3 regions of the Mesorhizobium sp. BR1-1-4 genome follow, and region 2 is predicted to be linked to each of the others. Evidence: predicted binding sites of a transcription regulator. Region 2 holds the regulator's gene; each other region holds the start of a gene.
What was found. The regulator LexA, encoded in region 2, represses DNA repair genes until DNA is damaged. The targets are predictions, from matches to a motif close to TGTTCNNNNTGTGTTCNG.

Region 1 (9,673 bases), on a different contig from region 2:
ATTTGGGGCGTCTGCGCCATAAATCGACGTTGTGTCACCGGCATGTTTCGCTGATGTAACACAAAAAGTCGGAAGAATCAAGGTTTTGCTGCGTAAGCGAAGGCCACAACCAATCGCCGCCTGTCAAGGCGGTTAATCCGGCGTGCCTGTTACGCTGCGTCATACAAGCCTTTACAGCGGTGTTGTCAATCGCCTTCGCCGGGCTCGGCGGAGAAGTATTTCTCGAATTTGCCGGCCTCGCCGTCGAAGCTCTTGGCGTCGGCCGGCGGCTCCTTCTTGGCGGTGATGTTGGGCCATTTATCGGCATATTCGGTGTTGATCTGCAGCCATTTGTCGAGGCCGGACTCGGTGTCGGGCTTGATCGCGTCGGCCGGGCATTCCGGCTCGCAGACGCCGCAGTCGATGCACTCGTCGGGATGGATGACGAGCATGTTCTCGCCTTCGTAGAAACAGTCGACCGGACAGACCTCGATGCAGTCCATGTATTTGCATTTGATGCAGTTGTCGGTCACGACATAGGTCATCGGTCGGCTCCGGGACGTCCCGTTTTTGTTGGCTTTTTCCGTGAGGTAACGCCTTTATGGGCTGCTTGCAAGGGTAGCCATTCCCAGCGGCGCCAGAGTTTGGGAATTGAATTTCAGGTCGGCGGTGCCGCGACGGTCCCGCATCCCTCACCGACGTTGGTTTGCCGTGCAAAATTCCCTTTTAGTTGCCGTTGCCGCGGGAGCGCACATCTGCGTCGATCGGCAGGCTCAATCTTCGTCGCGCAATCGGTCGGTCTGGCGACGCTCTTTTTTGGTGGGGCGGCCGCTGCCTGCCTGGCGCAGCGCCGCGATAGCATCGGGCGGGGCGTCGCCCTTCGGTGCGGGCGGGGGCGACATGTCTTGATAAAGGGTGCGGGCTTCCTCGGACGGGCCGCGCCGCGCGCCAGCGCCGAGCACCTTCCAGACGAAGATACGCCGGTCGAGTGTGATGGTCAGCACGTCGCCTGGCTTGACCAGATCGGAGGCCTGCGCTGCTTTGTCGCGATTGATGCGCACGCGGCCGGCGACCACCAATTTGGCCGCCAGCGAGCGCGATTTCACCGCGCGCGAGAAGAACAGCCATTTGTCGATGCGCTGACGGCCTTCAGCAACCATCGAAGCGAGTTTACTTCTTCAATTGGTCGCGCAAGGCGGCGAGCTTGGCGAAGGGTGAGTCCGGATCGAAACGCACCGGGCGCTCCTCGCGCGGCTTGGGCTGGAAAGCGGGCTTTCCGCCGCGATCGGCACCCTTGCCTTCCGGCCTGCCGCCCTTCCAGTCTGGCCGGCCTTCGCGGCGCTCGGGACGCTCGCCCTGCGGGCGGCCGTCGCGGCGCTCAGCGCCCTCAGCTTGCGGCTTGGGCTTGTACTTCGAGCGGTCGAAGCGCGGCTTTCCGGCGCCGTCGCGGCGCCCTTCGTGCGCGGAACGGTCCGCGGGCGCGGCTGTTGCCTGTTCGCCGCCGGCCGGCGCGTTGCTTCGGCCGCGCGCCTGTCCGTTTTGCGGCCGGTTGTTGCGGCCGTCGCGATGACGCGGACGCTGATCGAAGCGACCTTGGCGCCACAGCAGGATCGGCTTTGGCGCTTCGGCTTCCGGCACGGGTTCGCCGGCGGCTTCCGCCACGGCAGCCGGTTCGGCGGCTTCCGTCGACGCGGAGGCTTCGACGGCGGGCTTCGCCGCTGCGGTTTCCTCCGTGGGCTCGGCAGTTTCAGGTTCGGCCCGCGGCTCAACCGGCGCCGGCTCGGCGGCTTCAACAGCGGCTTCGGCTACAGGTTCCTCGGCAACTTCAGCGATGGCTTCCGCCTGCTCTTGCGCGACAGCTTCCACCGGCGCGTCGGCTGCGACTTCGGCTGGAACCTCCGTCTCCACGGCGGCTGCCGCATCCGGCACCAGTTCGGCTCCCTCGGCGGCCGACTCTTCCGCCGCCTTGGCTTGTTCGGCGCGGGCTGCTTCTTCGGCTGCCTGCCTGGCCGCGGCGGCTTCCCGCGCGGCATTGTCCTGCGCTTCCAGCCGTGCCTTGACTTCCGCGGCCGGCTTCGGCTCGGCGCGATAGCCAAGACCCTTGAGGATCTCTTCCATGTCGTCGGCGGTGGCGCCAAGGATCGACATCATCGGCGGCGTCACCATGAAGGACTGGCCGTCATAGGCGCCGTCCGGACGCTGGCCAAGGCCGGGCTTCCAGTTGGTCGCCGGGCGGATCAGGTCGGCCAGCCGCTCCAGAATGTCGATGCGCACGGCGCGGCGGCCGAGATTGCGGTAGCCAGCGAGCTTGTAGAAGGCCTTGTCGAAGGCCGGGTCGATGACAACAGAGGTGCGGCCCGACGCCAGCGCGTGGACGACGTCGCCGAAGCCTGGCTTGTCCTTGCCGTCGTTCTTCAACGCCCACAGCAGCGTCACCAGCCCGGCGGGTGCCGGCTTGATCAGCGCCGGCACGAACACGTGGTAGGCGCCGAAGCGGACGCCAAGCCGGCGCAGCGCCGCGCGGCCTTCCTGGTCCAAGGATTTCATCTCTTCGGCGATGTCACGACGGTTGATGAGGCCGAAATTCTCGACCAGCTGGAAAGCGATGCCACGGCCGATGCCGGAAATCTGCTCGGCGTTCTTCAGATCGACCAGCGGCTTCAACAACGACTCGATCTGGAAATTGACGAAGCGTTCGGCGCGCGCCGCGACCTTGTCGCGCGCCGGGCCCGTCAGCTGTTCGTCAGCCAGCAACACCAGGCGCGGCTTCAGCGCGTCTTCGCCCGAGACCAGCGTGCCTATCGGCGCGCCGATCCAGCGCAGCGTGCCGTCCGAACCGAGCGCGAGATCGCCATTGGCGCAGGCGCCGAATCGCTCCGCGCGTGCCTCGAACTCGGCGGCAAGCGCCTTTTGCGCGGCAGTGCGCACGGCCTTGGCGTCTTCGCCGCCGGCGGTCTGGTCGGCGGTGAAGCGGAACCCTTGCAACTCGCCGACATGATGGCCTTCGACAAGGACGGTTCCGGTAGGACTGATTTCGGCTTCAGGCATGGTATTTTCTCTAAGGCGCCGCATGAGGACGGAAGTCCTGCGGTCTACGAAGCGTTTCGTCAACCGCTCATGCAGCGCATCCGACAATCTGTCTTCGATTTCGCGCGTCTTTTCCTGCCAGTGTGCCTGATCGGCCAGCCAGCCGGGCCGGTTCGACACGAATGTCCAGGTGCGGATCTGGGCGATGCGGTGCGACAGCGTGTCGATGTCGCCCTCGGTGGTGTCGGCGCGGCGCACCTGTTCGGCCATGTAGTTCTCGTCGACATGGCCCTGCCGGGCGAGGTCCATGTAGATCGAGGCGATGAGGTCGGCATGCTGGGCAGGCGCGATCTTGCGATAGTCGGGCAGGGCGCAGGCTTCCCACAGCAGCGCCACGCGCTTGGCGTTGGTGGCGAGCGCGCGGATGTCTTCGTCGCGGGAGAGATGTTCGAGCGCTTGCGCATCGACGGCCGGCAGCGCGCGTGTCAGGCCCTCGACCGGGGCGTTGGTCTCGATCGAGCGCTTCAGCGCATCGAGGCTGGCGAAATCGAATTGGGCGGTGCGCCACTGCAGCACCTTCACCGGGTCGAAGTCATGGCCCTCGATCTTCTGGACCAGGTCCTCGTCCAGCGGATCGACCTGGCCGGTGACGCCGAACGTGCCATCGCGCAGATGCCGGCCGGCGCGGCCGGCGATCTGGCCGAGTTCGGCCGCCGTCAGATTGCGGTACTGGTAGCCGTCGAACTTGCGGTTCTGGGCGAAGGCGACATGGTCGAGGTCGAGGTTGAGGCCCATGCCAATCGCATCGGTGGCAATGAGATAGTCGACATCGCCCGACTGGAACAGCGCCACCTGAGCATTGCGGGTGCGGGGCGACAGCGCCCCGAGCACGACGGCCGCACCACCCTGCTGGCGGCGGATGAGTTCGGCGATGGCATAGACCTCGTCGGCGGAGAAGGCGACGATCGCGGTGCGCCGTGGCAGGCGGGTCAGTTTCTTGGAGCCGGCATAGGCCAGATGCGACAGCCGCGGCCGCGTCACCACGGAGATGCCTTTCAGCAGCCGCTGGAGAATGCCGTGCATGGTGGCCGCGCCAAGCAGCAGCGTCTCCTGGCGGCCGCGCAGATGCAGGATGCGGTCGGTGAAGATATGGCCGCGCTCGAGGTCGCCGGCCAGCTGTACCTCGTCGATGGCAACAAAGGCGGCGTCGGTTTCACGCGGCATGGCTTCAACGGTGCAGACCGAATATCTGGCGCCCGGCGGCTGGATCTTCTCCTCGCCGGTGATCAGCGCCACCTTGTTGGCACCGACCTTTTCGCAGACGCGCGTGTAGACCTCGCGGGCCAGCAGCCTCAGCGGCAGGCCGATGACACCGGTTTCGTGCGCCACCATCCGCTCGATGGCGAGATGGGTCTTGCCGGTATTGGTCGGCCCAAGCACGGCGGTCACGTCGCGGCCCGACAGGATCAGCGGCTCGTTGTGTTTCGGCTGGATGTTCATCGGCTCGGAAATAAGGCTTTCTGGCCTCTCGTGGTCGGGAGCGTGCCAGGACGGCGCGTATGACAGCCGACACATAGGGATTTCGGGCGCGAAGCGAAAGCAGAATGTTCCGGCAGGGTTCCGGAGACGCCCGCCTCACTCCGCAAATCAGCCCCTGCTTAACAGTTGGAACGAGTCTGGAACGAATCAGCGACGAATCGGCGACTCCGTCAGATTCAGCTTTTGTTCACGGCTAGATATGGATTTCGTGACCACGAGTCTCACCACATGCTGAATCACCGAACTGGCCCGTTTTATGCTGGGCGGGTCCTGCCGTTAACTTTCGCCGGGAACGATGAGGGCGATTCGGTGCGCGCCCTGTTAAGCTTATGAAACTGTTAATCTTTCCTAATTCGGCGTTAAAGAATAGCAGCTTATCGCGGCCATTAATCTTAACATTGGGCTCAAAGCCGGAACGAATCGGCGACAAAGCAGCGCCGGCCGTATTTTCTCTTTTTGTTCCCCCAATATCTTGTGTTGTGAACAGCTTATCCACCGAGAATCCACAGGCTTGATCACAGGGTTCGCACAGACGCGCCTACCGGCATTAAGCTTTGCGTGCCGGATTGGGGCATTGCGTCACAGCGGCGTCTTCCAAGAGTTAGGCGCCATTTGGAAGCGGACCGATTTTCCGGTCCGCTTATCGCAGGGCACGCATGGATCCGCAGCGTTGGACTGCGCGAGCAGACGTCTCAGACGAAGTACTGGCCGCCATTGGCGGTGAGGGTCGAGCCGGTGATGAAGCCGGCATCTTGCGAAGCGAGGAAGACCACGCAGCGCGCGATCTCTTCCGGTTCTCCAAGGCGACCCACGGGGATTTGCGGGATGATGCGCTCGTTGAGCACCTTTTCGTCGATTGCCTTGACCATCTCGGTGGCGATGTAGCCAGGGCAGATGACGTTGACGGTGATGCCCGCGCGGGCGCCTTCCTGGGCGAGCGCCTTCGAGAAGCCGATGTCGCCGGCCTTGGCGGCGGAGTAATTGACCTGACCGGCCTGGCCCTTCTGGCCGTTGATCGAGGAGATGGTGATGACGCGGCCGAACTTGCGGTCGCGCATGCCGCCCCACAACGGATGGGTCATGTTGAAGACACCGGACAGATTGGTATCGATCACCTCTTTCCACTGCTCGCGGGTGATCTTGTGGAACATGGCGTCGCGGGTGATGCCGGCATTGTTGACCAGCACCGAGACAGGGCCGAGGTCGGCCTCGACTTGTTTGATACCGGCCGCGCAAGCGTCATAGTCGGCGACCGACCATTTGTAGACCGGAATGCCGGTCTGCGCCTTGAACTTCGCCGCCGCCTCGTCGTTGCCGGCGTAGTTCGCGGCAACCGAATAGCCGGCGTTCTTCAAAGCGATCGAGATCGCCGCGCCGATGCCACGCGATCCACCCGTGACGATTGCAACCTTGGTCATGCATTTCCCCTTTTTGAAATCGCCCTGTTGTCGGGCTTGGCAGGCACTGGATTTGCTACAGGCACCACATGTGAAACGGGCGGCTTGCGCCGCCCGTCCAAAGTCTATCAGAAAGCCTCCACGCACATGGCGACGCCCATGCCGCCGCCGATGCATAGGGTGGCCAGTCCCTTCTTGGCGCCGCGCCGGCGCATTTCGAAAACCAGCGTGTTGAAGATGCGGGCGCCCGAGGCGCCGATCGGGTGGCCGATGGCGATGGCGCCGCCATTGACGTTGACGATCGAGGGGTCCCAGCCCATGTCCTTGTTGACGGCGCAGGCCTGTGCGGCGAACGCCTCGTTGGCCTCGACAAGGTCGAGATCCCCTGCCGACCAACCGGCCCGTTCCAAGGCCTTGCGTGAAGCGGGAATGGGTCCGGTGCCCATGATCGCCGGATCGACGCCGGCGGTCGCCCAGGAGGCGATGCGCGCCAGCGGGGTGATGCCACGCCTTGCGGCTTCCGCTTCGCTCATCAGCAGCGCGCCGGCGGCACCGTCATTGATGCCGGAGGCATTGGCGGCGGTCACCGTGCCATCCTTGTCGAAGGCCGGCTTCAGCTTGGTCATGGCATCGATCGTGGCGCCGTGGCGGATGTATTCGTCCTGATCGACAACCGTATCGCCCTTCTTGCCCTTGATGGTGAAGGCGACGATCTCGTCCTTGAACTTGCCCGCCTTCTGCGCGGCCTCGGCCTTGTTCTGGGAGGCCAGTGCGAACTGGTCCTGGTCGTCGCGGGTGATCTGGAACTGGCGGGCGACGTTCTCGGCGGTGTTGCCCATGTGGTAGCCATTGAAGGCGTCCCACAGCCCGTCCTTGATCATGGTGTCGATCATCTTGTAGTCGCCCATCTTGACGCCGGCGCGCAGGTGCTCGGCGTGCGGCGACAGCGACATCGATTCCTGGCCGCCGGCAATGATCACCTTGGCGTCGCCGGTGGCGATCTGCTGCATGCCGAGCGCGATGGCGCGCAGGCCCGAACCGCAAACCTGGTTGAGGCCCCAGGCGGTGGTCTCCTTGGGCAGTCCGGCAAGGATCGAGGCCTGGCGGGCCGGGTTCTGGCCTTGCGCCGCGGTCAGCACCTGGCCGAGGATGACCTCGTCGATCTCGGCCGGTTCGACCCCGGCACGCGCCAAAAGTTCCTGCACGACGACGGCGCCGAGCTCATGCGCGGGCGTGGCGGCGAAGGCGCCGTTGAAGGAGCCTACAGCCGTGCGCGCGGCGCTGGCAATGACAATGGAAGCGGACATTTTCTTCTCCAGACTTCAAGGGTGTTGTTGTGCCGTTGAGGACTTTTTTGCCCTTTCCCAACCCCAAGTCAAACCGGAAATCGGCATGGCGCCGATGCGCCGCAAGCGGGCCGCGCATCGTGGTGTCGGCGGTCCGGTCGCTGCCGCGCAGCATATTTTGCCTGCTATGCAGCATTATATGATCCCGCAGTGCACAAACTGCTTGGAATTGTAGGGCTTTTGCGCATATCCTCAAAAAGGGCGCAATCGTTACCGGCTGCTTACTCAGGCGTGCCGGTGTCCGGGGAGGATGCAGATGGCCGCAAAAGACGACCCTATCATTATCAAGAAATACGCCAATCGCCGCCTCTATAATACGGGGACGAGTACGTATGTGACGCTCGAGGATCTGGCCGAGATGGTCAAGAAGGGCGAGGAGTTCACCGTCCAGGACGCCAAGACCGGCGACGACATCACGCATCCGGTGCTGACCCAGATCATCTTCGAGCTGGAGAACAAGGATGGGCAGAACATGCTGCCGATCCCGTTCCTGCGCCAGCTGATCGCCTTCTACGGCGACCAGATGCAAATGATCGTGCCGAGTTTCCTCGAGCAATCGATGATCGCGTTTTCCAAGGAACAAGAGCGGTTCCGCGAGCAGATGAAGGGCGCCATCGGCAAGTCGCCACTGGACGTTATGAAAATGGCGACACCGATCAAGGCGCTGGAAGAACAGACGCGCCGAAACATGGAAATGTTCCAGAACGCGATGCGGCTGTTCACGCCTTTTCCGCCCGCCGGCTCGGCACCGGCAGCGGCCCCCGCCGAGCCGGCCAGGAAGGAAGCGCCGGAGAAGTCCGACGATCTGCAGCAGTTGAAGGACCAGATCGCGGCCATGCAGCGCAAGCTCGATACGATGTCGTGAGCGCATAGCGCTCACGCGATTTACGGCAGCAATCCCTCATAGCGGCCGCGCGGCCGGATGATGCTGCCGCTCACGATCTGTTCAACCAGATGTGCCGCCCAGCCGACGCTGCGTCCAAGCGCGAAGAGGTGGAACGGTGCAACGAGCGGCAAGCCAAGGCTGCGCGCCAGCACGGCCAGGGCAAAATCGATATTCGGTTGGGCGCCGGTCGCCGCCATGGCGGCGGTTTCCAGCGACCGCAATGTTTCATCGGTGTTGTCGAAGGCCGCCAGAAGCGCCGTGGCCCGGGGATCGCCCTCGGGATAGAGCTGGTGGCCGAATCCCGGCAGTGGCCGGTCGTGGCCAAGCCAGCGCCGGATCGCGGCATCGGCACCATGCCGTCCCGCGTCTTCGGCGAGTTGCATTACCGCTTCGCCGGCGCCGCCGTGGCGGGGACCTGACAGTGTCGCCAGGCCGGCCAGCAGACAAGCGGCGGGCGAGGCTCCGGTCGAGGCGGCGACGCGGGCCGCGAAGGTCGACGCATTGAGTTCGTGATCGGCAAGCAGCACAAGCGCACGCCGGATCGCATCCGCGCCTTCATCGTCCACCGACCAGCCCCGCGCCAATCGCTGGTGCACCGGTTCCGGCCCCGCCTCGGCACCGAGAGCGCTGGCCAGCACGCCGATCGCGTGTGCGGCATCAGTGCACAGCGAGGCAGCATTTCGTCCAAGCGAAGACCGCGCCTGGCCGGCAAGCAAAGCGAGTTGCACGAACGCCTGGGCGCGGCCGGTCGGGCGCGGCGCATCTGGTGGCGATGCTTCGAAATGGACCGGGCCGGACAGAGCCCAGAGCAGTCCAGCGGTTTCTTCCAGCGTGGCATGGTCGGACAGCGCAACGGCATCCCGGCCCCGATAGATGAGGTTGCCGTGCCAGACGGTCGAAATCGCGGTGACGAGCGACGGCTCCCCCCAGGCGATCGCGCTTTCGGCGATGGCCGAGGGGCTGCGCCCGCGCGCCCTTCGCGTAGCCAGCGCCGCGATATCGTCGGCGCGGTACTGGCTGCGGCGCGGATCGGCCCGATCCGGGCGCATGCCGATGCGGCCGCGGCTGACATAGGCATAGAGCGTCTGCGGCCTCACCCGGAGCCTTTCCAGCGCCTCTTCCCGCGACAACCATTCGGACATATCGAGCTCGGATATTGATTCTATTGATCAAGATTGATGCTTATGGCGCCCATCCTTATCTCCCACCAGGAAAAGCTTCAAGGAGACAAGGCCATGGCGAACGGGCTCGATGATGTGGTGGCGGCCGAAACCGTGCTGTCCGACGTGGATGGCCTGGGCGGCCACCTGACGATCCGAGGCTATTCGCTTGGGGACTTGGCTGGACGATGGAGTTACGCCCGGGTCGTCCGCCTGCTGCTGGACGGCTTCTTCGACGATCTGCCCGGTGACGCCGAACTGGCGGCAAGGTTAGGCGGGGCACGCACCGAGGTCTTCGACCGGCTCGCGCCTTCGCTGCGCCTGCTGGCGCCGCTCGAA
Region 2 (9,673 bases):
GGCGATAGGATCGCTCATTCCGCTGCTCAAGCGTAACCGGATTACGCATCTGGTGCTTGCCGGCGAGATTAAGCGCAGGCCAAGGCTGACACAGATGCGCCCAAGCCTCAGCCTGCTCGCTGTGATACCCGTCGTCGTCATGGCGTTGGCGCGCGGCGACGATGGACTGCTCAAGGTGGTGGCGCGCGGGCTCGAGGCCCGGGGGATAAAGGTCGTGGGCGCCCACGAGATCGTGCCGAACCTTGTCGCCGCCGAAGGGGTGTTGACCAGGGCCACGCCCCGGAAGTCGGACTGGCGCGACATCGAGGCAGGTTTTGCCGCGGCAAAAGCCATCGGGGCGCTGGATATCGGCCAGGCGGCGATCGCGGTCGGCGGCCGGACCATCGCGCTTGAAGGCATCGAGGGCACGGCCGGATTGCTGGACCGCGCCAGGCTGCTGCGCGGCCACGGCCGTATCGCCGGCAAGACGCGCGGTGTGCTGGTCAAATGCGCCAAGCCTGGCCAGGAGCTGCGCGCGGATCTTCCTTCCATAGGGCCCCAGACGGTAGAAGCAGCGCATGCGGCCGGGCTTGCCGGCATTGCCGTCGAGGCGGGACGCTCCCTAATCCTCGAAGCTCCCGCAACCCTCTCGCGTGCCAATGACCTTGGGCTGTTCATTGTCGGCCTGGCCGCAACGGAGTCAGGTCATGGCTGACAGGGCGCTGAAGATCGCGATCGTCGCGGGCGAGGAGTCAGGCGACCTGCTTGGCGCCGACATTGTCCAGTCGCTGCGCCAAATAACAGGGCGCGATGTGCAGCTCGTCGGCCTCGGTGGCCGCCACCTGCAGGCGCTTGGGCTGGTTTCGCCGTTCGACGCCAGCGAGGTCGCGCTAATGGGGTTCAGCGCCGTCCTGCGTGACCTGCCGCGCCTGATGCGGCGGATCGGTCAGCTGGCGGGGCTGGTTGCGGATGCCAAGCCGGACTGCCTCGTCACCATCGACAGCCCCGATTTTTCGCTGCGCGTCGCCAAAAAGGTGCGCGCAGCCAACCCGACGATCCCGATCGTCCACTATGTCTGCCCGAGCGTCTGGGCATGGCGGCCGGGCAGGGCGGTGGCGATGAAGCCGTATGTCGATCACATCCTGTGCATCCTGCCGTTCGAGGTGAAGGAGCTCGATAGGCTGGGTGGCCCGCCCGGCACCTATGTCGGCCATCGCCTGACGCATGATCCCGGCGTGCTGTCGGCCGCCAGGGCGCAGGCCCAGCCGCGTGATCTTTCACCAGACCGCGTGAAGACGCTGCTTGTCCTGCCCGGCTCGCGGCGCGGCGAGGTGCGGCGGCTGCTCGAGCCGTTCGGTGAGACCGTGTCGATGCTGCGGGCACGCGGGCATCGGCTTCGGCTGATGTTGCCGACGGTGCCGCATGTCGCGGACACCGTACGATCCGCGGTCACGCGCTGGGATGAAAAACCCGAGATTATCCTGGAACCGGAGCGCAAATGGCAGGCCTTCGGCAAGGCCGACGCGGCGTTGATCGCGTCCGGCACCGTCTCCCTGGAACTGGCACTGTCGGGCGTGCCGATGATCTCTTGCTACCGGCTCGATCCTGTCGCACGCGCCGTGGCGCGATATCTCGTTTCGGTCTGGTCGGCGCTGCTGCCCAACCTGATCTCGGATCGCGCGCTGATCCCGGAGTTCTACGACGAATACGTCAGGCCGAACAATCTGGCACGCCAGCTGGAAGCGCTGTTGGCCGACAGTGGCATGCGCGCCTGGCAGAAAGACGGGTTCGCCGAGATTTCACGGCGCATGGCAACGGACAAACCGTCCGGTGAGATCGCGGCGCAGGTGGTCATGGGGTGTATCAAGAGAGTGAGTAGGCAGTAGTGAGTGGCGAATAGTGAGTAGTGAGTTAGAAAACTCTCTAACCTGACTACTCACTAGTCACTAGTCACTAGTCACTAGTCACTAGTCACTAGTCACTAGTCACTACTCACTCGTCTCAGCGCTTGGCGATCGGCACGTAGTCGCGCTCTGGCGCACCGGTATAGAGCTGGCGCGGACGGCCGATCTTCTGGCGTGGATCCTCGATCATTTCCTTCCACTGGGCGATCCAGCCGACCGTGCGGGCAACCGCGAACAGCACGGTGAACATGGTGGTGGGGAAGCCCAGCGCCTTCAGCGTGATGCCGGAATAGAAGTCGACGTTCGGGTAGAGTTTCTTCTCGATGAAATAGGGATCGGTCAGCGCGATCTTTTCCAGTTCCATCGCGATGTCGAGCAGCGGATCGTCCTTGATGCCGAGTTCGCCCAGAACCTCATGCGCCGTCTTCTGCATGATCTTGGCACGCGGATCGTAGTTCTTGTAGACGCGGTGGCCAAAGCCCATCAGGCGGAACGGATCGTTCTTGTCCTTGGCGCGGGCGATGAATTCCGGGATGTGATCGACATGCCCGATCTCGCCCAGCATGTTGAGCGCCGCTTCGTTGGCGCCGCCATGGGCCGGGCCCCACAGGCAAGCAATCCCGGCGGCGATGCAGGCGAACGGGTTGGCGCCCGAGGAGCCGGCGAGGCGAACGGTCGAGGTCGAAGCGTTCTGCTCATGATCGGCATGCAGGATGAAGATACGCTCCATGGCGCGCGCCAGCACCGGGTTGATCTTGTACTCCTCGCACGGCACGGCAAAGCACATGTGCAGGAAGTTTGCCGCGAAACCGAGATCGTTCTTCGGGTAAATAAAGGGCTGGCCGATGTGGTACTTGTAGGCCATGGCCGCGATCGTCGGCATTTTGGCGATCAGGCGCATGGAGGCAACCATGCGCTGGTACGGGTCGGAGATGTCGGTCGAGTCATGATAGAAGGCCGACAGCGCGCCAACCACGCCGCACATCACCGCCATCGGGTGCGCGTCGCGGCGGAAGCCGGTGAAAAAGCGCGACATCTGCTCGTGCACCATTGTGTGGCGCGTTACGCGGTAGTCAAAATCGTCCTTCTGCGCCTTGGTCGGCAATTCGCCGTAGAGCAGGAGGTAGCAGACTTCGAGGAAGTCGCCATGTTCGGCCAACTGGTCGATCGGATAGCCCCGATGCAGGAGGATGCCGGCGTCGCCATCGATGAAGGTGATTTCCGACTCGCAGCTTGCCGTCGAGGTGAAGCCCGGGTCATAGGTGAAGGCGCCGGTGGTGCTGTAGAGCGAGGCGATGTCGATGACGTCAGGTCCGACCGAGCCGCTTCGCACCTTGAATTCGTGAGTCTTGCCGGCGAATTCCAGCGTCGCCGTGGCCTCTTGGCCGCCCACATCCAGTTTTTTCGCAGCTTCGGTCATTGCAAACTCCTTCTTGTTTCGTCATGCCGGCAAAGGCAAAATCCGCAGAGCGACACGTCGAAATCACCGCAATGCGCGTACTCGCCACCGCATTCTAGGAGGTGCGTGCCAGATTGGGCCAAGGCCTAATGTTGCACTGCGAAACCCGCCTTTCAATGCCAATCTTCTTGGGCCAGTTTGCTCCTAATCGATTTGATCCGCTATGCGCGCCAGGCTTTCCTCACGCCCCAGAACGGCAAGCACGTCGAATACGCCCGGTGACGTGCTCTTGCCGGTCAACGCAGCCCGCAACGGCTGGGCCACGGCGCCAAGCTTGTGGCCGCCAGCCGACGCAAAGTCGCGGATCGCGGCCTCGGCCGTGGCCGCCGTCCAGTCGCCTGACAGCGACTTCAAAGCTTCGTGAGCGCCACGCAGGATCTTGCGCGCGTCGTCATTGAGCAGGAGTGCCGCCTTGTCGTCGATCGGCAGCGGCCGCGCGGCAAACAGGAAGCCGGCACCGTCGACAAGCTCGACCAGCGTCTTGGCGCGCTCCTTCAGGCCCGGAAGTGCTGCCAGCAGCTGCGCCTTGTTCTTGTCGTCGAGGCGCGCCGCCATCGCCGGACCGCCCTCCAGATAGGGCAAGGTGGCGATGAAGATATCGAACAGCTCGGTGTCGGCCATACGTCGCATATGGGCGCCGTTGATCGCTTCCAGCTTGGCGAAGTCGAAGCGCGCCGCGCCCTTGTTGACGTCGCCAATGTCGAACCACGAGACCATGTCCTCGATCGACATGATCTCGTCGTCGCCATGGCTCCAGCCGAGCCGCGCAAGGTAATTGAGCAGCGCCTCCGGCAGATAGCCCATGGCGCGATAGGCTTCGACGCCGAGCGCGCCGTGGCGCTTCGACAGCTTGGCGCCGTCGGCGCCGTGGATCAGCGGGATATGCGACATCGACGGCACGTCCCAGCCCATGGCGTTGTAGATCACGGTCTGGCGGGCGGCGTTGGTCAGGTGATCGTCGCCACGGATGATGTGGGTGACGCCCATGTCGTGATCGTCGACGACGACGGCATGCATGTAGGTCGGGTTGCCGTCCGAACGCAGGATGATGAAGTCGTCGAGATCCTTGTTGGGGAAGCGCACGTCTCCCTGGACCCGGTCCTGCACCACCGTCTCGCCCTCGGTCGGTGCCTTGATGCGGATGGCGCCCTTGACGCCGGACGGCGCCTCCGAGGGGTCGCGGTCACGCCAATGGCCGTTATAGCGTGGCGGCAGGCCCTTGGCGCGTGCAGCCTCGCGCATTGCCTCCAGCTCGGCTGAAGTCTCGTAGCTGTAATAGGCCTTGCCCAGGCGCACCAGCTCCTCGGCCACCTCGCGATGGCGCGGCGCGCGCTCGAATTGGGAGACCGCGTCACCGTCCCACGAAAGGCCAAGCCAGGTCAGGCCATCGAGAATGGCCGATGTGGCCGCATCGGTCGAACGCTCGCGATCGGTGTCCTCGATGCGCAGCAGCATCGTGCCGCCGGTATGCTTTGCATAGAGCCAGTTGAAGAGCGCCGTGCGCGCGCCGCCGATGTGCAGATAGCCGGTCGGCGAGGGGGCAAAACGGGTGATGACCTTGTCGGGCATGGAACTCTCGGAAAACGTCTGAAGCTGGGTGCGGAGCGTGCGGACTTTCGCGCGTTGCGCGTTCATGTAGCATAGGACGTCGAGGGTGCAAGGGGCAGACCCGATGACTGGACGAGGCCGGGGCTCGGATCGGGGCGAGGATGCCGCTATCGGCGTCAGCGAGCGATCCCTGTTTGCGGCGCCTGCGACGATCCCACTGCCATCTCCGCTCGTGGCTGCACCCGAGACCAGGTCGCTGCAGGCAGGTGGGCAGGCGCCGGCGCCGGCTCCTGCCGCGGGCAGGATCGTGCGCGTGCGCCGGCAAATCGGCCTGGTATCCTTGCCTCGCCTGCGCCATGGCGTGACCCGGGCGGCGGAGCTTGAACTCGACCGAGGCATCGCGTTCCTGCTGGTGCCGGTCTGTCTGGCCGTTGGGGCGATCGCCTATTTCTCGCTGGCGTCCGAGCCCGACTTTGCAAAGCCCGTCGCGGTCGTGGTGCTGATGGCGGTCTGTGCCTTCGTCTCGCGTTCCTGGCCCAAAACCCATCTGTGTCTCATGGCAGTGCTGTTGTGCGCGCTGGGCCTGCTCGCGGCGAAGGTCGAAACATGGCGAGCCGGAACCCGGATGCTGGGTTCGGAAATCTCCACGCAACTGACCGGCCGCGTGGTCTCGATCGAGGAGATGGAGAGCGGCCGCATCCGGCTGACCATGGACGTGATTTCGACCGCCCGGCCGAAACTGCGCTATGCGCCGGAAAGGGTCCGGCTTTCCGCACGCAAGATACCGCCGGGAATGACCGCCGGCTCGCTCATCACAGGCTACGCCAAACTGTTGCCGCCGACCGGCCCGGTGCGGCCGGACAGCTACGACTTCTCTTTTGACAGCTATTTCGCCGGCATCGGCGGCAGCGGCTTCTTTCTCGGCAATCCAACGGTTGTTTCCGCCGACGACGGTGAGATGCCGCTATCGGCTCGCCTTTTTTCAGGCATCGAAAATGCCCGCGAAGCCATCGCCGACCACATCAGGGGCAGCGTCGGCGGCGCTGAAGGCGAGATCGCGGCGGCGCTGATCGTCGGCGTGCGCGCCGGCATACCCGATGAAATCAATGAAGCGATGCGGCGTACCGGCATCTATCACATCATCTCTATTTCGGGACTGCATATGGCGCTTGTGGCCGGCACCATCATGGGTCTGCTGCGTGGTGCCTTCGCGCTGTTTCCAGACTTTTCCGCGCGCCGGCCGGTGAAGAAATACGCGGCCGCCGCCGCACTGTTCTCGATCGCGGCCTATCTCATCATTTCCGGTGTCGTCGTTGCCGCCGAACGCAGCTTCATCATGCTGGCGGTGATGCTGATTGCCGTCTTCTTCGATCGCGCTGCGCTGACCATGCGCAATCTGGGGATCTCGGCGATCGCCGTCATCCTGGTCTCGCCTCATGAGGTCGTCGGCCCGAGCTTTCAGATGTCGTTCGCCGCGACCGCGGCCCTGGTTGGCGCTTATGCCGGCTGGGCCGATCACCGTGCGGGAAAGACGCGGCCACCGCCGCCAAAGCGATCGCTGCCCGGGTTCCTGACGCGAAAATTCCTGCTGGCGACAGGTGGACTGGCCATGACGTCCATTATCGCCGGCAGCGCCACGGCACTGTTTGCCATCTGGCATTTCCAGCGGGTATCGCCGCTCAGCCTGTTCGCCAATCTGGCCGTGATGCCTATCGTATCGGTCGTGATGTTCCTGGCCGTCGCCAGCGCGCTGTTGATGCCATTCGGATTGGATTGGCCGGCTCTCTACCTCATGGGCAAGGGCCTGACAGCAATGATCGCCGTGTCGGCGTGGATATCGGAGCGCTCTCCGGTCGATGGAGTCGGGCTGATTTCGCAGCAATCCGTGCTGCTGGTCACCGTCGCGCTGGTTATCGCGACGATGGCGACGACATGGCTGCGGCTCGCGGCGCTGCCATTCGCGCTCGCCGGCCTGTTGACTGTGTCGCACACGCGCGCGCCCGATGTGCTGATCTCGGAAGATGCGCGGCTGGTCGCGCTGCCGATCGGCAATGGCGAACTGGCCGTCAACCGGGAACGGCCGAACGAATTCGCAACCGACAACTGGAAGCGCGCCCTGATCTCCGAAACAATCGTCAAACCGGAAATGTTCGACACGACAGACAGGCAATTCGATGTTGCCAGTCCCACCGACCTGCCGCCGGGATCGCCCTTCTACTGCCGCGAAGGCCTGTGCCTTGCCAGGCACCCTTCCGGCGCGATCATTGCCTATGTCGAGGACCGCAAGACCACCTGGAAAGCCTGCGCTTTCGCCGACCTGATCATCGTCAATGACGCAACCGCCTATGACGCCTGCCACAATCCACTGGTTCTCGTCGTCACCAAACGGCAGCTCGCCCGCAAGGGAAGCGCTGCCGTCTTCTTCAATCCCCAGTCGGCCACGACCCGGGCCGCGATCGCATTTGCCGTCGACGGACCATATCGGCCCTGGCACGAACAGCGAAAATTCTCACGCGAGGCGAGGGGGCTGCCGCCGTACAAAAAACCCGACAAGCCCGATGACAAGCCGGTTCAGTAGCGCCTGATCAACCCGACCAGCTTGCCTTGTACCTTGACCCTGTCCGGCCCGAAAATGCGCGTTTCGTAGGCTGGATTGGCGGCCTCGAGCGCGATCGAAGCGCCTTTGCGGCGGAACCGCTTCAGTGTCGCTTCCTCTTCGTCGACCAGTGCCACGATAATTTCGCCCGGGCTTGCCGTGTCGGCATTGCGGATAATGACCGTGTCTCCATCGAAGATACCAGCCTCGATCATCGAGTCGCCCTTGACCTCCAACGCATAGTGCTCGCCGCCCATGATCATGTCCGGCGGCACCGAGATCGAATGCGTCTGATGCTGGATGGCATCGATCGGCACACCGGCGGCGATACGGCCCATGACCGGGATGGACACGGCTGAAACCGCGTCGTCGTCGTTGCCGGCCGCGGGCAGGCGCGAAGGCGCAGCGGCCGGCCTGATCTGGCGTCCGAGACTGCCTTGGCCAAGGCTGCCTTGGATGACGCTTGGCGAGAACTTCTTTGCCGCATTGAGGCCCGGCGCGATCGAGTCCGGCAGCCGCAGCACTTCCAGCGCGCGCGCCCGATTGGGTAGCCGGCGAATGAAGCCGCGCTCCTCCAGGGCCGTGATCAGGCGATGGATCCCCGACTTGGAGGCAAGATCGAGTGCTTCCTTCATCTCGTCGAAGGAAGGCGGTATCCCGCTTTCCTTGAGCCGTTCGTGGATGAACATCAGCAGTTCATGTTGCTTGCGTGTCAGCATGGCGGCCCCCAAGACATTGAACGAAAGGTTGAACCAGAATCGAAAAAACAAACCCAGAACAAACACTATCTGTTCCAGTTGTGTTCTGCAACCGTTTAAAGTTTAATGAATTTGTTAAGGGGTCTGAAGTTTTTTGCCCGCGACGGCGGGCGGCAACCAGTCCTTTCCGCCGTCGGCAGGCGCATTGAAATCGTTTTGGTTAATGGCCTGTGGCCCATCCGCCGACGAGGCTTTGGCATCAGTTAGTTGGAAGGCTTCTCCTCGGAGGGACGTATAATTCGCGGAGCCATTATTCGCGGAACGAAACGAAACCAAAATGCCAACGATTGGTAGCTTCGGGCGGCCATGGATCGGGGCGTTCGGCGCACTCCGGCCAGCGCGTTCGAATAGGCGTCGCGGAAGCGCTGAAGTTATCCCGAACCCGCCTTCAAGCTGCCGGCGCGAGCGGCGTATCTGGTAGCGCCGCTGTCTTCGCTGTGGACATAGACGTGCAGTGTGTAGCCGATATGCGCCGTCATCAGCGCCTTGGCCCGCTCGACGTCACGGTCGAGCGCCGCTTCCATGATCGCGGTATGGTGTTCGATCGCAATCGCTTCGCGTAGCGCTTCGATTGCCTCTTCATAGCCATCCTTGAGGCCGGCCGCGGCCCGCAGTGTCGGCGCCAGACCAAGAAAGCGATGATGCCGGCGCAGCTGATCCGAGATCGTCGAGCGGAACCGCAACAGCCAGTCGCATGTGGCGGCGCTCAGCAGCGCCGCATGGAAAGCCTCGTGGTTCTCGTCCCATCTGTCGACGGCCGCGTCCGAGGGATCGTCGACCGCCGTCTTGCAACGCGAGAGCCGGTAGTGGGCGGTGACCACGGCATCCTCCCACTCCCTGCCGCCTTTTTCCATCGATTCGAGGAACAGGGGTATCTCGATCACCATCCTGGCGCGTGCCAGATCCTCCAGCTCGGCCCGCGACACCGGAGCCACGGCAAAACCACGATTGCTGATCGCGGTGACCAGGCGTTCGGCCTCGAGCCGCGACAGGGCTTCGCGCAACGGTGTCCAGCCGACGCCATAGGTGCCGCGCAGCGCACTCAGTTTGAGCGGGGCGCCGGGCATGAGGCGCGTGGTCAGGATGTCGCGCCGCAACAGCTGATAGGCGGCTTCCGTTTTTGTGGAACTCGTTTCATTCAGCATGGTGATCAATCCGTCGTCTGGCGAAAAGTATATATGATAGTGCGTCACAGCAACAATTATATATAATGTTTGACACAGACCAGCGGACTCACCATGATCGCCGTAGTAGCCGCGTTTCCAAGCGGCCCTGATCAAATCTGGGAGGAAATGATGTTGAAGTCGAAATCCGCTTGGTTGTCGGGCTTGGCCCTGGCAGGCGCATTGATGGTCAGTGCCGGCAGTGCCGCGGCCGATCAGATCCGTATCGGCATTGCCAATTTCGGCGAGCATCCGCAATTGAACGC
Region 3 (9,673 bases), on a different contig from region 2:
CCGCCGCGCAACGGGCGTGCCGTGAAGAAGGCCTATTGAAAGCCGGCGCTGGTGACGACCACCGCGCCGCCTGGTTCGGGACGTCGATCCGCAAAGCGTGAGCGACGGGGAGGGCTCCTCCGCTCACAATTCCTTCTCCGCTAGTTCCTGAATGCGTCGGGCAGCGAGCGGGCCGCTTCCAGGGCCACCGTACCTTAGCCGACCGCCTGTTTGCCGAAACGCTGACGGATCTTGTCGATAAGGCGGCCGAGGAGGCCTGGCCGGCGATTCATCGCCTCCCGGTTGGCCGCCTGTTTCTCCAGGTACCCCGCCAGCGCCAGGTCGTGGCGCTGCGGCGCGACCCGGTCCGGAGACCGCGACGTAAGCCAGGGATCGCCGTAGAACAGGAGCGGCCAGTCTGTTGGGTGCGGGAGCAACATGGTATTCTCCATGACAGTTGTCAGCAGCACCGTGCGTCACACCCGTCGGACTCGCGTTCGCGCCAGCGTGACGAAATCGTGAAAAGCGTCGCGCGACGCAGAAAGCCGGTTGAATTGGTATCGGCACCGGTAAAGGATTGCCGCTGAAGCTGTGGTGGATCCGATGGCGCGCCTCTCACTGTTGGGTGGGTTCGATTTCGCTGGCGGTGCCGTGGCCCCGTCCTTCACCCGCAAGGCGCGCGCCATGGTCGCCTATCTTGCGATCCATTCGGGGCATTCGCTCTCGCGCGAAAAGCTTGCCGCCCTGCTGTGGGGCGACACCGGCGAGCCGCAGGCACGCATGAACCTTCGGCAGGCTCTTTCTGTCGTGAGGAAGGCTATGCCCTCGGCCCATGGCATTCGCTTCCTGACCGATGGCGACAGCATCATGCTGGCGCTGGATGATCTCGATTTCGACGTCGCCCGGTTCGAGGTGCTGGCCGCCGAGGCGGCACCCGAGCAGCTTGAGCAGGCCATCAGCCTCTATCGAGGCGATCTCCTCGATGGCTTCAGCCTGAAGGAGGAACCCTTCGAGGACTGGCTGCGGATCGAACGCGCACGGCTGCGGGCCACGGCCGTCTTGGTGCTGGAAAAGCTCGTCGCGCATTACTTCGCGCAGAACGATCTGGCGTCCTGCGTGCAGGCGGCGACACGCTTGCTAGCCTGGGAGCCGCTGCGTGAAGACATCCACCGGGCCTTGATGCGGGCCTGTGCGGCCCAGGGCCGCGTCAATTTGGCGCTGAAACAATATGAGCTCTGCCGCGACGCCTTGCAGCGCCAGCTACGTGTTCAGCCGGAACCGGAAACGAGGCAGCTCTATGAACAGCTTCGCGCCCGACGCACAGCGTCGGCGGCCCCAGCAGCAGCCGGGCCGGTTGCGCCCGGTGCTCAGGCTGCATCGCCGCCGACCCACTATGTCAAATCGGCTGGCAGCAACATCGCGTATCAGGTAACGGGCAACGGCCCCGTAGACCTCATTTATGTGCCAGGCTGGGTTTCCAATCTCGACCTTGCCTGGGCATCGCCCAGGCTGGCGCATGTCCTGCACCGTCTCGGCTCTTTTTGCCGGCTGATCCGGATGGACAAGCGCGGCACCGGACTGTCGGATCGCAATGTCGGCCTGCCGACGCTCGAAGAGCGTATGGAAGACGTGCGCGCGGTCCTGGACGCGGTCGGTTCGAAGCGTACCGTCCTGTTCGGCAGCTCCGAGGGCGGCAGCATGTGCATGCTGTTTGCCGCGACCTATCCCGAACGCACGGCCGCCCTCATCTTGAACGGGACCTATGCCCGAGGCGTATGGGCGCCGGACTACCCCTGGGCCAAAACCAAGGCGCAGGTGGAAAGAGAACTCGTCGCCATCGAGCGCGAATGGGGAGAGCCGGCCGACCTCAGCAATGCCGCGCCCAGCCTGATGAACGATGCATTCGAGCGCGAATGGTTCGCGGCCTTCCTGCGCAATTCAGCTTCGCCCGCCGATGCGATCTCGCTGTGGTACTGGAGCACCGAAATCGACGTTCGGGAGATCCTGGGAGCCATCCACGTTCCAACGCTGATCCTTCAGAGAACGGGCGATCGCTGGGTCAAGGCCGAGGAGGGGCGCTACCTGGCGAAACACATACCGGGAGCGAGCTACATCGAGCTCGCGGGCAACGACCATGTCATCTGGGGGGAAGGCTCCGATCGCCTGATCGATGAGATCCAGTCCTTTGTCAGCGGCACCTTGCCGGCGGCACCCGGCGAGCGTGTGCTGGTCACCATTCTCTGCGTGGACATCACCTCGCCATCTGCGTCCCCCGATGGCCGGGATTTGAGGCGGGGATATGTCGACGCGATCTGCGATCAAGTCCAACTGGCCCAGGGCAGGGAGATACGGCGCAACGCGAATGGCCTCCTCGCTGCCTTCCAGCGTCCGACGCGGGCGATCCAATGCGCCATGGCGATCCGCGACGGTTTGAAGCCATCCGGCCTCGGCGTCCGTGCCGCGGTGCATATTGGCGAGTGCGAAAAGCAAGACGGTGATTTAACCGGCACCGCCATCGACCAAGCAGTGCTGATGCTCGACCAAGCCTTGCCGGGCGAGATCGTTACGTCGCGCACAATCCGCGATCTCGTGCCGGGCTCCGGCCTTGTGTTTACAGAGCGCGGCGGGACGGAAACAGGCGCCGTGCCGGGAGGCGGGCAACTCTATTGGGTCGGTGCAGCGTCGGCCCGACAGTAGCGAAGCGCCATGGTGTCGGTTGGCGCGCCGTCGGGGACAGTCCCTTTTCCACTCAAAGCTCCTTTTCCGCCAGCTCCCTGAATGCGTCGGGCACCGAGCGGGCCGCCTCCAGCGCCACCGTACCGTAGCCGACCGCCTGTTTGCCGAAACGCTGGCGGATCTTGTCGATGGCGCGGTCGGCGCCGAAGCGCGCGAGGCCTTTTTGGCTGCCCGGGCGGCGCTTCTCGTCGGCGAGGCCGAGCGGCAGGTCGAGCTGCAGTTCGGCGCTCTCCTCCAGGTGCGAGACCGAGATCGCCAGCAGCGAGATCGTTTTCTCCCGGGGATGCTCGGCGAGCACGCCGCGCACCAAATCCCCTGCGATCTCGGCCAGCATGGCGGTCGCCGAGATCGGCTGTTCCAGCGTGATCGAGCGCGTGACGGCGCTGAGATCGGCAAAGCGCACGCGCACGGTTACCGTGCGGCCGGGACGGTTCTTGGCGCGCAGCCGGCTGGCGACGCGATCGGCCAGATGCAGCAGTGTCGGCACGATCACTCGCGCCACGGCCGGCTTTTGCCCGAGCGCCGATTGCGCGCCGGCCGAGTGCGCCCGGCGCTTCGTCTCCAGCTTGCGCGGATCGCGGTTCCACGACAGCGCCGCGAGCTTTTCGCCGGCCGCGGGGCCTAGCAGCCGGGTCAGGGCGCCGCTGTGGGTCCGGGCCAGCTCGCCGATGGTCTCGACGCCGATCTCGGCCAAGCGCGCCCTGGTGGCCGGGCCGACGCCCCACATCAGCGAGACCGGCAAATCGTGCAGGAAGGCAAGCTCGGTGCCGGGCTCGACCACCACCAGCCCGTCTGGCTTGGCGACTTGCGAGGCGATCTTGGCCAGATGCTTGGTGCGAGCCACGCCGATCGAGATCGGCAGGCCGAGTTCGGCCCGCACACGGCCGCGGATCGCCGTCGCGATTTCCCGCGGGGAGCCGAACAGATGCGTGCAGCCGGCGACATCAGCGAAGGCCTCGTCGATGGAGATGCGTTCGACCACCGGCGTGAAATCGTCGAGCACCTTGATCGCCGCGTCGCCCAGCCGCTGGTAGTGGCTGAAATTGCCGCCGACGAAGATCAATTGCGGGCAAAGCTCGCGCGCCTTGCGTCCCGGCATGCCGCCGCGCACGCCAAAGGCGCGCGCTTCGTAAGAGGCGGCGAGCACCACGCCGCCGCCAACCGCGATCGGCTTGCCGCGCAGCGACCGGTCGAGCAGTTGCTCGACCGAGGCATAGAAGGCGTCGAGATCGGCATGCAGGATGGTGGCCGTCGTTTCCATCCTGTTCCGCTCATCCGCGATTGCTGATAGACAGGAACCTATAGTGAACAAACAGAGATCGTTGTCAATTGGGTCTTTGCTGCATCGGTGTCCTTTGGGCGTAACCGAGGCGCGTAAAGTGCCTCCTTTTCCCACAGGGCGGAGGAGGCAGCGCCACTTCCTAGACAACATGCTCCGCCCGCAGTGCCGCCTTCATCCGTTCCAGCGCCGGCTCGCCGCCGGCCGCCAGTTCGTCGGCGATACGGGCGAGTTTGTCGTCGGATTTGCGGTGCTTGCTGCCCCAGGCGCCGAGCGTGGCCAGCACAGGCAGGAGATCGATGCCGGCTTCGGTCAGCCGGTAGATCGCCTTCAGCCCGTGGCTAGGGTCGTCGCTGCGGGTGAGGATGCCTTCGTCCTGCAGCGTCTGCAGCCGCTCGGCCAATGTGCGCGAGGAGATGCCTTCATCGGATTGGAGGAACTCGCGAAAATGCTTTTTGCCGGCGAAGACCAGGTCGCGGATGATGAGCAACGTCCAGCGATCGCCGAGCAATTCCAGCGACAGGCTGATCGGGCAGCCGGATCTTTCACGCGTCGACATCTCTACGGTTCCATTTTTAAATCACTTTACTATTGACATCGTTCTTTCCATCAGTCAAATGCTTCCAAAAGTAAATCGTTGGGCCGCAACTTGGCCAGCAGGAGGACGTCATGAGTCAGGCCGTCGGGAAAATCAGCTCACCAAGAACCGTCGTGGTCATCGGGGCCACCAACGAGGTTGGCAAGGCGGTCGCCCAGGTCCTGACCGGGCGGGGGCATATTGTGCGCGGCGTGGCGCGCAGCCTGGGTGTCGCGCTTGACGATAACGACGCGCTCGCCTCCGCCTTTTCCGGTGCCGACAGCGCCTATGTAATGATTCCGTTCGACGTCACGGCGCCGGATCTTCATCGCTTCGAAGATGAAGTCAGCGAGCGGCTGGCGGCGGTGATCGCGAAGTCAGGCGTGCGCCGCGTCGTGCTGCTCAGCGGCCTCAACGCCCATCTCAGGATGGGAACTTCGCTCGGCGCCGCCTTGATGGAGGACCGGCTGGCGGCGCTCGGCCTCGACGAACTGGTGTTTTTGCGCGCCTCGTTCTTCATGGAGAACTTCGCCAAGGGCATGGGCTTTGTCCAGCAGGCCGCTTCCGGCATCTTCATGACGCCGTTCCGTGGCGATCTGCCGATGCCTTTGATTGCTGCCAGCGATCTCGGCCAGCGCGCCGCCGCCCTGCTGGACGCTACGCGTTTTCCAAGCGAGCGGATTATCGAATTGCATGGCGGCGGCTATTATACCTTCGAGCAGGCCACCACGATCCTGGGCAGCGCGATGGGGAGGCAGGTCACTTACAAGGCGGCTCCATTCACTGAGGCGCGCGCCGGGATGATCGCCAACGGTCTGTCACCGAGCTTTGCCGATGCGCTCGGCGAAACGGCGGCGAGTTTCAACAAGCGTGAACGCTGGGCACTTGAGGCACCGTCAATCCGCAACGCCACGCCGACCACTTTCGAGAGCTGGGCACAAGCCTTTGCCCGTTCGCAAAGCGCGGCGTGATCCTTCCTGCCTGGAATCCGGAAACGAGGAGAACCCCATGAAAAAGCTGATCCTTCAGATGCAGATGTCGGTCGACGGCTTTGTCGGTGCCAATGAGAACCACCCCTGGCAACTTTGGGGATGGGGCGACGACATCGGCTGGGACGAGGAACTGAAGCGTGATTTCAACGCGGTGTTTGCCGGCATCGACACCATCCTGCTCAGCCGCAAGATGGCTGAGGAAGGTTACCTCACCCATTGGGGCAACGCGGCGCGGAAATACCCGGCCGATCCGTTCTATGCCTTCGCCCAGCGTATCGTCGAAGCGCGCAAGGTGGTGCCGAGCGACAGGCTCGAGACCTCGCGATGGGAGCGCACGACGGTGGTGAGCGGCGACCTGCCGCGCGAGGTCAACGCATTGAAGGCGGGTGAGGGCGGCGACATGGCCGTCTTCGGCGGGGCCGGCTTTGCGTCGGCGCTGATCGCGGCCGGGTTGGTCGACGAGTTCCAGCTGTTCGTCAATCCGGCGGTGCTGGGCGCCGGCCGCCGGATCTTCGATGAGGGCGGGTTCCGAAACCTGCTTCTGCTTGGTTCGAAGGCTTATGCCTGCGGCATGGTGGTCAGCCGCTACGCGCCGGCGGGCTGATCGCCGGCGCGCAGGCCGCACGCCGGTAAAAAGACGTTTGGCCGGAATCCTTTGCCCACTTCTCTTCGTCTTCAAGGTGGGTCGCCGGAAGGGCGGCCACATCAATGCTGAATGGAGAGACAGATGATCCTGGTGACAGGCGCCACCGGCCTGAACGGCAAGGCAGTCGTGCGCGAGTTCGCGCGGCAGAAGCATCAAGTGAGGGCGCTGGTTCGCGATCTCAACGGGGCATCCGCGGCAGGGCTCGGCGGACTTGCCGGCGTCGAGCTGGTCGAGGGCGACATGCGCCGGGCGGAGACGCTTGGCGCGGCTCTCGATAGTGTCGATCGCGTGCTGATGATTTCGACCGCCGCGCAAGACATGGTCGAGACGCAGTGCCGTTTTATCGACGCCTGCAAGCAGGCCGGCGTCGCGCATGTGGTGAAGTTTTCCGGTGCCGAATCCAACATCGGCTATGACGCGACGAAGTTCCGCTTCACGCGCATGCATGAGCAGGTCGAGCGCTATCTCGAAGGAGCCGGCATGGCGTGGACGCATCTGCGCCCCAGCCAGTTCATGCAGGTCTATCTGCGCGACGCGCCGACCATCGCCGCCGAGGGCGCCTTCTATCTGGCGCTTGGCGGCACCGAACTGTCGCCGGTCGATGTCGAGGATATCGCCAAGGTCGCCGTCCGTCTGCTGCGCGATGGCGGCCATGAAGGCGAGAGCCTCGACATGACCGGACCCGAGGCGCTGACGATGAGCGACATCGCGGCGCGGATTTCGCAGGCGATCGGCAAGCCGGTCCGCTACGTCGACATCAGCCCGCAGGACCGCCGGCGCAACCTGCTGGCCGCCGGCGTCCCCGCCGACTTCGCCGATGCGCTGGACGAGCAGTTGACCGAGCGCCTGCGGCGGCCGAAATCGCGGGTGCATCTGGCCACCCACGAGATGTTCGGCGTGCGCGCAACGCCGTTCGTCGAATTCGCCCAACGCCACGCGGCAATGTTGCGGGGCGGGGCGTAGGCCGCCGAAAAAACGCGGGCCGGCACGTATCCTTTTTGCCTGCCCGTCCGTCTCTTGCCTGAAGGTCGCGCCGGACCGCGATCGGCCACCACGGAGAAACGGTCATGGCGAGCATGCAAAGTCAGGCAAACAGGAACCATTACGCCGCGCTCGCGGCCAATGCGGGCAAGTTGACCAGCCCGCAGGCGGTCATCGACTACAACGACGTCAATTGGACGGCGCTGACCGGCGAACCGGGCGGCGTCGATTATATCGAGGTCGATGCCGGCGGCGTGCCGGCGATGTGGATCGTGCCGAAGGGCGCCGACGAGCAGCGGGTGCTGTTTTACGCGCATGGCGGCGGCTTCATCGGCGGCTCGATCTACACCCACCGCAAGCTGGTCGGTCATCTCGCCAAGGCCATCGGCTGCCGGGCGCTGCTCTACGACTATCCGCTGGCGCACCAAGCCAAGCATCCGGCCCAACTCGAGGCCGCGACATCGGCCTGGGACTGGCTCGTCGACCAAGGCTTCGACCCCAAGCGGATCGTGATCGCCGGCGACTCCTGCGGCGCGGTGCCGACCTATGGCGTCCTGCAGCGGCTGCGCGCGCAAGGGCGGCCACTGCCGGTCGCCACGCTGATCATCTCCGGCTGGTTCGACATGGCGTTGACCGGCGCCAGCTACGAGACCAACCGCGACAAGGACCCGGCCTTCGCTAGGGAAGCCGTCGACTGGCTGGCGGCCAATTTCATCGGCGATGCCGATCGGCGCGATCCCGAAGTCAGCGCGCTCTACGCCGACCTCTCCGGCTTTCCACCCGTCTTCCTGCAGGTCGGCGCCGACGAGACGCTGGTCGACGAAAGCCGCATGTTCGCCGAGCGGGCGAGGCAGGCGGGCGTCGAGACGCGGCTCGACGTCTTTGACGGCATGCTCCACTCCTTCCAGATGATGGCAGGGCGGGCGCCGGAGGCCGATGACGCCATTGCCCGCTTCGCCGCCTGGGTGCGGCCGAGACTGGGGCTGCCGGCTCCCGGTGAGAAGACCAGCGAAAAGGCGGCGTGAGCATGCGGCGGCTGATCGTGTCGAGTTTCGTCTCGCTAGATGGCGTCATCGAGGCGCCGATGACGTGGGCGTCGCCATTCTTCGTCGGAGAGAATGTGGACCATGCCTTGCGGGCGCTTTCGAACGTCGAGTTCTTCCTGCTTGGCCGCGCCACCTACGAGATGTTCTTCGCGCGCTGGCCCGGGGCCAAGGGTCCGTACATGGACCGCATCAACGGCCTGAAGAAGCTGGTCGCCTCGACGACGCTGAAGACGGTGTCGTGGAATGCCGCGCTGATCGAGGGCGACGTCGCCGAGGCGCTCGCGGCGCTGAAACGCCAGCCGGGGGGCGACATCCTGAAATATGGCGTGTCGCAGCTCGACCGCACCTTGCTTTCCACTGGGCTGGTGGACGAGTATCATCTGTCGATCGTGCCGACATGGGTCGGGCAGGGCAAGCGCGCCTTCGACGACGTCGGGCCGATCGATCTCGAACTGGTCGACATCAACCGTTTTGCCAATGGCGTGGTGACCCTGACCTATGTGCCGCGATGAACCAGCAGATCCGCAAATCCCCCGACACGGCACGAGGCATGCGGGTCTGGCCTGAGCCCGACCGCGTGTTCGACCTGCGCTATGCCGCGTTCCTGGAGACGGTTTCGCACCTGCGCGCCAGGCTGCATCGCTATTGCGCCCGCATGACCGGCTCGGCGCTGGATGGCGAGGACATCATGCAGGAGGCGCTGTTCGAGGCCTATCGCAAGATCGAGCTGCTCGACGATGCGCAGGCGCTGCGGCCGTGGCTTTTCTGCATCGCGCATAACAGGTGCATCGATTTCATCCGCAATCGCCGCACGCGGCACGCGGCAGAGGCCTTCTATGCCGACGACGACGTGGTGCAGCCGGTCGAGCCGACCGGTCCGGGCGCCGGCCGCGCCATCGAGCGGTTGGTGGTGCATCTGCCACCGAAGGAGCGCGCCTGCGTGCTGCTCAAGGATGTCTTCGACCATTCGCTGGAGGAGATCGCCGAGATGGTCGGCTCGACACCGGGCGGCGTCAAATCGGCGCTCAATCGCGGCCGCGCCAAGCTCGCCGCTCTACCCGCGCAACCGGCCGCGGCGCCGCCACACGATCCCGAACTGGAGCGGCTGCTTGATCGCTATGTCGCGCTCTTCAACGCCAGGGACTGGGACGGCGTGCGGGCACTGACCAGCGCCGATGCACGCCTCCAGGTGTCGGACTGCTACAGCGGCTTGCTGTCGGGTTCGCCCTACTTCGTCGAATATGAGCGCAGCGAACTGCCCTGGCGCGTGCGGCCAGGCGCGTTCGAAGGGGAGATGGTGCTGGTCGTCGACAGGCAATATGGCGAGGTCTGGCGGCAGGCATATCTGGTCCGGATCGGCGCCACGGGCGGGGTGATCGACAGCATCAGCGACTATTATGCCTGCCCGTGGATCCTGGAGATGGCAAACGTGGAGGG

Region 1: LB571_RS00815 (helicase-related protein) is a predicted target of LexA. The motif match lies at 4,673-4,690, and genes of this name have one in related genera.
Region 3: dinB (DNA polymerase IV) is a predicted target of LexA. The motif match lies at 4,009-4,026, and genes of this name have one in related genera.

Annotation. Positions count from the first base shown of each region.
Region 1 is NZ_JAIUIB010000001.1:150,850-160,522, reverse strand. It holds gene fdxA (ferredoxin FdxA) at 186-524, opposite strand; gene LB571_RS00820 (RNA-binding S4 domain-containing protein) at 753-1,139, opposite strand; gene LB571_RS00815 (helicase-related protein) at 1,150-4,506, opposite strand; gene LB571_RS00810 (hypothetical protein) at 4,739-5,041, opposite strand; gene phbB (acetoacetyl-CoA reductase) at 5,238-5,963, opposite strand; gene LB571_RS00800 (acetyl-CoA C-acetyltransferase) at 6,071-7,249, opposite strand; gene LB571_RS00795 (hypothetical protein) at 7,236-7,463, shown strand; gene phaR (polyhydroxyalkanoate synthesis repressor PhaR) at 7,545-8,153, shown strand; gene LB571_RS00785 (citrate synthase) at 8,174-9,316, opposite strand; gene LB571_RS00780 (citrate synthase/methylcitrate synthase) at 9,410-9,673, shown strand, end outside.
Region 2 is NZ_JAIUIB010000009.1:172,681-182,353, reverse strand. It holds gene LB571_RS20735 (LpxI family protein) at 1-694, shown strand, start outside; gene lpxB (lipid-A-disaccharide synthase) at 687-1,865, shown strand; gene gltA (citrate synthase) at 1,981-3,303, opposite strand; gene gltX (glutamate--tRNA ligase) at 3,487-4,911, opposite strand; gene LB571_RS20715 (ComEC/Rec2 family competence protein) at 5,015-7,468, shown strand; gene lexA (transcriptional repressor LexA) at 7,462-8,205, opposite strand; gene LB571_RS20705 (GntR family transcriptional regulator) at 8,616-9,389, opposite strand; gene LB571_RS20700 (ABC transporter substrate-binding protein) at 9,540-9,673, shown strand, end outside.
Region 3 is NZ_JAIUIB010000008.1:80,119-89,791, reverse strand. It holds gene LB571_RS18585 (hypothetical protein) at 195-419, opposite strand; gene LB571_RS18580 (alpha/beta fold hydrolase) at 583-2,676, shown strand; gene dinB (DNA polymerase IV) at 2,729-3,976, opposite strand; gene LB571_RS18570 (winged helix-turn-helix transcriptional regulator) at 4,137-4,553, opposite strand; gene LB571_RS18565 (NmrA family NAD(P)-binding protein) at 4,664-5,542, shown strand; gene LB571_RS18560 (dihydrofolate reductase family protein) at 5,580-6,167, shown strand; gene LB571_RS18555 (SDR family oxidoreductase) at 6,291-7,172, shown strand; gene LB571_RS18550 (alpha/beta hydrolase) at 7,277-8,215, shown strand; gene LB571_RS18545 (dihydrofolate reductase family protein) at 8,218-8,748, shown strand; gene LB571_RS18540 (sigma-70 family RNA polymerase sigma factor) at 8,745-9,673, shown strand, end outside.